DNA from 2 places in the Bradyrhizobium sp. USDA 3240 genome. Region 1 is predicted to be linked to the other one. Evidence: riboswitches for the same ligand, from Rfam matches in the RefSeq annotation. Region 1 holds a riboswitch; the other holds the start of a gene.
The links. A riboswitch is a leader RNA that binds a small molecule or an ion and turns the genes downstream of it on or off. The one in region 1 is predicted to bind cobalamin.
Positions count from the first base shown of each region.

Region 2: another riboswitch for cobalamin. It lies ahead of ACVIGA_RS24375 (TonB-dependent receptor); the one in region 1 lies ahead of ACVIGA_RS16755 (TonB-dependent receptor).

Region 1 covers NZ_JBSSGD010000002.1:3,390,819-3,394,214, forward strand. Annotated here, with positions in the region: gene ACVIGA_RS16755 (TonB-dependent receptor) at 1-1,797, opposite strand, end outside; cobalamin riboswitch at 1,904-2,100, opposite strand; gene ACVIGA_RS16760 (CobW family GTP-binding protein) at 2,329-3,258, opposite strand; gene ACVIGA_RS16765 (amidohydrolase family protein) at 3,260-3,396, opposite strand, start outside.
Region 2 covers NZ_JBSSGD010000002.1:5,032,746-5,036,141, reverse strand. Annotated here, with positions in the region: gene ACVIGA_RS24385 (ABC transporter ATP-binding protein) at 1-359, opposite strand, end outside; gene ACVIGA_RS24380 (FecCD family ABC transporter permease) at 356-1,399, opposite strand; cobalamin riboswitch at 1,512-1,709, shown strand; gene ACVIGA_RS24375 (TonB-dependent receptor) at 1,820-3,396, shown strand, end outside.

The DNA.
Region 1 (3,396 bases):
ATCGGCAACCAGCAGGTTGTTCTTGACGATCTGATAGCCGGCCAGCGTCCATTCGCCGCGGCCGCCCAGGAACGATTGCTTGACCCCGAACTCGGTCTGCTTGCCGGTGGACAGCTGAAACGTCTTTTGCGAGGCCGACAGCGAGATGATGTTGCCGACCGGATCGACGCCGACCGCATACTGGCCATAGAACGCGAGGTTCTTGATCGGCTCATACACGATGCCGGTGCGCCAGCTCGTGCCCGACAGCGTGGTTTCGAAGCTGTTCGTCGGTGTCTTGTAGTCAGTACGGTCGACCTCAGGGCGATCGTACCTGACGCCAGTGACGAGCGACAACTGATCGGTCAGCGATAGCCGATCTTCGGCGAACAGCGCGTATTGATTGACGTTTGCATTGAAGCCCGGCGTGGTCGGAGACTTGGTCACAAAGAACGACCCGGGATCAAACACATAGGGAGCGACCGAGGAGTTCGTGGGAATGGACGGAACGCTTGAGTTGTTGGTATGGAAGAACTCGATGTGATTGACGTCGAAACCGGTCACGAACCGGTTCTCGAGGCCGAAGATGTGGCCGCTGAAGGTCGCATCCATGCGGTTGCCGACCTGCTTCTGATCGTGGAATATCTCAAGATAGCTCGTGCGATCGATCAGCTGCGTCTTGGGGTTGAAAGTGTAGTTTTCGATATCGCGCCAGTGCCGCTCGCTGTTCAGATAATACAGCGTGTTGTTGACCTTGATGCCGTCGGCGACATCCCACTCGGTCTTGAACTGGGTCCAGCTGTCCTGGTAGCGGATCGCGCTGTCCGATGCGTTGTAGTTCTTGAAACGCAGCGCGTCCTGGATCTGGCCGTTGATCAGCGGCGTGCCGAAATAGCGCGACGGACTGCGGTCGCCATAGTCTTCGGAGAGCGTAAAGGCGAGATTTTCCGATGCCTGCACGCGCACGGCGGCGGAGACCACTGCATTCGAGGTCTTGTCGCGATCGACCCAGCCGTCCGACATGTTGCCGGTGGCGTTGATGCGGTACGACACATTGGGATTGATCGGCCCGGTGCTGTCCACCGACAGCCGTCGCGTCATGTTGCTGTCGAGCGAGACCTCGGCCTCGTTATAGGGCGTGCCCTGCGGCTTCTTCGGAACGACGTTGATGACGCCGCCAATCGCGCCTTCGCCGTACAGCACGGAGGCCGGGCCGCGCAGCACCTCGATGCGTTGCGTCGACCAGGTGTCGTAGGGGAACGTCAGGGTGCCGGAGCCGACGTAGAAGCGCGTCCCGTCGTACAGCGTCATCACCGAGTTGCTGCCGGCAAAGCCACGGGTGCTGAACGACAGGCCGCCATTGCCGGGCGCCGGCGTTGCGATGAACCCAGCCGCATTCTGGGTGACGGCGTCGAGCACATTATGCTGGCCGCGTTCGGCGATGGTCTGCGCCGTGATGATCTCGACGCTGGCCGGCGTCTGCAGCGGCGTCAAATTGAGACGGCTGCCGGTGCCGCCCTGCGTGGTGGCGTTGAGCGTCGGCGACGCCGATCCGGAAGCGCCTGACACCGCAGCATGTGGCGCGCCAGCGGCTGCCGCCGCCGTTGCAGGTCTCGCGCGTGACCGCGATGCGGCGGCAGGATTGCTGCTTCGTGCCGCAGGCTTGGGCCTTGCGGATGTCGCGGGGGCGACCTCGATCGGATCGAGCGTCGTGGGTGGAGGTGTTTGTGCCGAACCCTCGGCGGGCAGCAGCAGCGATGACAGGGAGCAAACGAGACCGAGGCGCCAACGGCGCGCGGCGGGAGAGGACGGAGACATGAAAAGACTCGCGGTAACGTGGCACGTCACCGCGAACGCGGAGTGGCGCAGTGCCCGAAAGGCAATGCTCCGATCCCACCAGGACGCCCCCGCCCGATGTGCTCGCGTGTGACCACGACTGACGGCAGGTCTCCTGGCTCACGGGTCATCGCCTGTCGACGCCTTCCCGGGCCTGAAAGGCCCAGTGGCAAATTGACGAAAGGCTCGCCGTTTACAGTTGCGGGGACAGCTGCGGCATTGGGGTTACCCTCGCACCGCATTCCCTTTTGATCCCCGAAGGGAACCGTCGAGAGAAACGATAGGTGGTGCGGGATGGGCTGTCAATTCGACGCGATTGTCGCACACATGCTTTGCGCGGTGGTGCTGCGGCGATGACACAGCGGCATCGGCGGCTGACGCGGGTACTTCTTATCCCCGTCATCCTGAGGTGCGAGCGGAGCGAGCCTCGAAGGATGCACGGCCACCAGCCGGGCCGTCGACCCTTCGAGACGCGCTTCGCGCTCCTCAGGGTGACGGGAAACTAGCTTCGCATCACTCGGCTTCGACGCATCCCTGCATCACCTCATCGATCTCGGCCCGCGACAGCGCGCCCATTTCGGCGATGAACACGATTCGCGTGCGCGGCACGCCCGGTGCCGGCACGCCGCCGGCAGCCAGCGTCGCGCGTCCGCCGGCGAGTTGAAATACCGTCAGCCGTCCGGGCTGCTCCACCGTCTCGAACAATCCCTTCGCCCGCGCCAGCTTCGGCGCCAGTTTGCCGATCGCCTGCTGCAAGCGCGGCAACCGCACCGGCCATTCAGAGGTCCAGCTCAGCGTCTCGAACCGGTCGGATACCGGCCGTCGCGGCGCGGTCTCGCGCGGCGCCGGCACCTGATCGAGGTCGGCCGGAAACAGCAGCGCGGCCGGCACCTCGCCATGCAGCGCATCGACCACCACGGCCGCCGGACGCACCGCCCGCACCGCATCGCGGATCGCTGTGCACGCGGCTGCATCGGCCAGATCGACCTTGCTCAGCGCCACCACATCGGCCGCCCGCAGCTGCGAGCGCAGCAGCGCATCGTTCAGCATCGCCGCAGGCTGCGTCGCGTCGACCACGCACAGCACCGCCTCTAGCGGCGCCTCCTTCCAGATCACGGGATCCATCAGGTTGCGCACGATGTCGGCAGAATCGGCGATCCCGCTGGTCTCGATCACGATGAATTCGGGACGCGGATCACGCCGCAGCAGGGTTGCGAGCGTGCGCAGCAGATCGCCTTCCAGCGTGCAGCAGATGCAGCCATTGCTCAGGCTGACCACGCCGTCGCTGGCGCCGGCGATCAGCTCCGCGTCGATATTGATCGCGCCGAAATCATTGACCACCGCAGCGATGCGCCGCCCTTGCGCATGCGCCAGCAGATGGTTGACGACCGTGGTCTTGCCCGCCCCGAGAAAACCCGCGACCAGCAGGATCGGGACCGGCATCTCAGCCTCCGGCAATCGGCCGGCGCACCGGCCGGCCCGGCCGTGCGGCGACGTCAAGCACCCCATCGTTGATCAGCGGCTGGCCGCTGACCACGAGATGCCGCACGCCTTCCGCCGGGCGGTTCATCGCGGAGAAGG
Region 2 (3,396 bases), 1.6 Mb from region 1:
ACCGCCTCGATATCCTTTTGCGACAGCCGCGCCGGATCGGTCGCGCCATGCGGATAACGGCCGAGCGCGACGATATCGCGCGCCGGCAGCGGCCAATGCACCATGTGCCCCTGCGGCAAATAGGCGAAACGTTTCGCCCGTTCGCGGAGCGGCAGCGACGCCAGCGCGTCGCCGCCGATCCTGATGTCGCCATCGGATGGAATTAGTCCAGCGAGCGCGCGCAGCAGCGTGGTCTTGCCGGCGCCGTTGGGGCCAACCAGCGCGACCAGATGGCCGGCCTCCAGCGACAGCGAAACATCGTGCAGCACCTTGCGGCTGCCGAGCGAGGTATTGAGCGCAGTGGCGGCGAGCAGCGTCATGCCACGCCTCCGCCGAGCGCGCGGCGTTCGCGCATGATCAGATACAGGAAGAACGGCACGCCGATGATTGAGGTCAGCACGCCGACCTTGATGTCCGAGCTCGAGGGGATGATGCGCACCGCGATATCGGCGGCGAGCAGCAGCGCCGAACCGGTGAGCGCGCTCGGCACCAGCAGCCGTGCCGGATCGTGACCGATCAGGGGGCGCATCAGGTGCGGTGCGACGAGACCGATGAAGCCGATCGTGCCCGTGACGGCGACCGCACCGCCGACGCCGAGCGCAACGCCCGTGATCACGAGCAACCTTAGCCGCCCGACATCGACGCCGAGGCTCTGCGCCGCCTCCTCGCCGAGCGTCAGCGCGCGGAACACGTTCGCCTGGCTGAGCAGGATGACCGCACCCACGACGATGAAGGGCAGCGCCAGCGCCACGTGCTGGAAGCTGCGGTCCTCCAGCGAGCCGAGCAGCCAGAATGCGATCTCCAGCACCACGAACGGATTGCTGGAGAGGTTCATCACCAGCGCGGTTGCAGCTCCCGCAAAGCTCGAGATCGCAAGCCCGGCGAGGATCAGGATCAGCAGCCCGGCATTGCGGCCGGCGATTGCGAGCAGCGCGAACACCGAGCCAAACGCGGCGATGATCGCCACCACCGGCAGCGCGTAGGACCGCACATCGGCGAGGCCGAGCGCGATCACCAGCACCGCGCCGAATGCCGCCGATTGCGGCGCGCCGAACAGCGACGGCGAGGCCAGCGGATTGCGCAGCAGGCCCTGCAGCGCCGCGCCTGATAGCCCGAGAATACCGCCGATCGCGAACGCCAGAATGGTGCGCGGCAACCGGATCTCGCGCACGATCACCTGCGCCACGTCGCTGCCGCCGCCGAACAGCGCCTCGATCACCGCAAGCGGCGACAGCCGCACCGGCCCGATGCCGAGCGAGAGCACCAGCAGCAGGACCACGAGCGCGAGCAGCGCCGCGATGGCGCCCCACCGGCGCCGCGCCGCGACCTCGGCCGCCAAGGTAAAATCCTGCACGCTCATTGGATCCATGCTCTTACAGCGATCGCCGTGGCAGGCAAGCGACACCCGCCAAAAACCGTAGCCGTGCGACCGCTGCCCGACGTCCGCCGGGTTGACATTGCTGCCGGGCCGAACCCTAGATGAACATGACGGTTCTTTCATGAGATGAAAAGGGAATGCGGTGCGGGGAAACTTCCCCAATGCCGCGGCTGCCCCCGCAACTGTATGCGGTGAATCCTTCGTCACAGGCCACTGGGAATCTCGGTCCTGGGAAGGCGACGAAGGGTAACGACCCGCGAGCCAGGAGACCTGCCGTCAGCCGTGGTCACACGCGAAGATGCCGGTCGGGGAGTACAGGCATGAGCTTCACCTGATGCGAGAGCGCATGGTGAGACTGGTTTCGCGGTGACGTGCCACTGACGTTACCGAGGTCTCACCTAGATGTTCTCCAACTCGTCCTTCCGGCGCCGCGCGCTTCTGCTCGCGTCGACGATGATCGCGCCGGCAATCGTTCTCTCGACCGCACGGGCACAGCAGGCACCCTCGCCCGATCAGCTACCGGCCGTCGAAATCACCAAGCCAAGCGACCAGAATTTCACGCGCGCCAAGCCGGCCGCCGACGAAGCGCCGGCGCCGCGTCGCCTGGCGCCGGGCACCGCCCAAGGCAACAATGTGGGCAGCGGAGCAGGATCGAACACGACGGGGACCGGCACCGCCAACGGAACGGGCGGCACCGGCGGCGGCCGGCAGTTCGCGGGCATTGTCGGCTCCTCCTCGACCGTGATCACGGCCGACGACATCGCGCATTCGCCGGTGCAGTCGCTGCCCGAGATTCTCGCGCAGGTGCCGGGCGTCCAGCTGCAAACGCTTTACGGCGGGCCGAACGGCGCCAAGACCTCGGTCGACCTGCGCGGCTTCGGCGCATTCGCCTCCGACAACACCTTGTTCCTGCTCAACGGCCGACGCCTCAACGACGTCGACAAGGCCGGCTTCGATCTCACGACGATTCCGCTCGATTCGATCGCGCGCATCGAGATCACGCGCGGCAACAGCGGTGCGGTGCTCTATGGCGACAACGCGGTGGGTGGCGTGGTCAACATCATTACCAAGACCGGCGCCGGCGGTCCGCCGGCGACGATACGCGCCGAAGGCGGCTTCGGCTCGTTCAGCACCCGCATGGCCGCGGTGTCCGCGGCGCTCAATTCCGGCCCATGGTCGACCTCGTTCTACGGCAACGGCATCAAGTCCGACGGCTACCGTGTCAATAACGCGCTCGACCAGCGCAACGCCGTCGGCAACGTCAATTATACCACGTCCGATCTCACCGCCTTCCTCACCGTCACCGGCAGCGACCAGAAGCTCGGCCTGCCCGGCGGACGGCTGGTCGATCCGTCGATCGGCGTCAACGAACTGCTCACCGATCGCCGCGGCGCGGCGACGCCCTTCGACTATGCCAACCAGCAGACCGCCAGCGTCACCACCGGCTTTACCAAGACGCTGATGAATGGCGTCGACCTCATCGTCGACGGCGGCTGGCGGCAGCGCGAGACGCAAAGCGGCTTCTTCGGCACCGTGCCGACCATCAGCTTCGCCTCGACCTACAATGACGCCGCGCTACAGACCTGGTCGATCACGCCGCGGCTCAGCGTCAAGAACGTGATGCTGGGCATGCCGTCGACGATCCTGACCGGTATCGACTACTACGATTCGACGTTCCGCGAAGCACGCGGCGCCTATCAGGGCGTCGATCCCACCCACATCTACAATATCGAGCAGCAGACCGTAGCCGGCTACTGGCAGCACACGCTGGGCCTATTGCCGACGACCGACTTCTCCTACGGGGCGCGCGTCCAGAATACCAGCGTCTCGGCACGCGATCGCTACGATCCGAACGCACCGTTTGCGTTCGACACGCAGGCGGCGCCGCTCGACAGCAACGAGACCCAATACGCGCTGCATGTCGGCGCCGAGCATCGCTTCACCGACACCTTCTCGGTGTTCGGCCGCGCCGCGCGCGC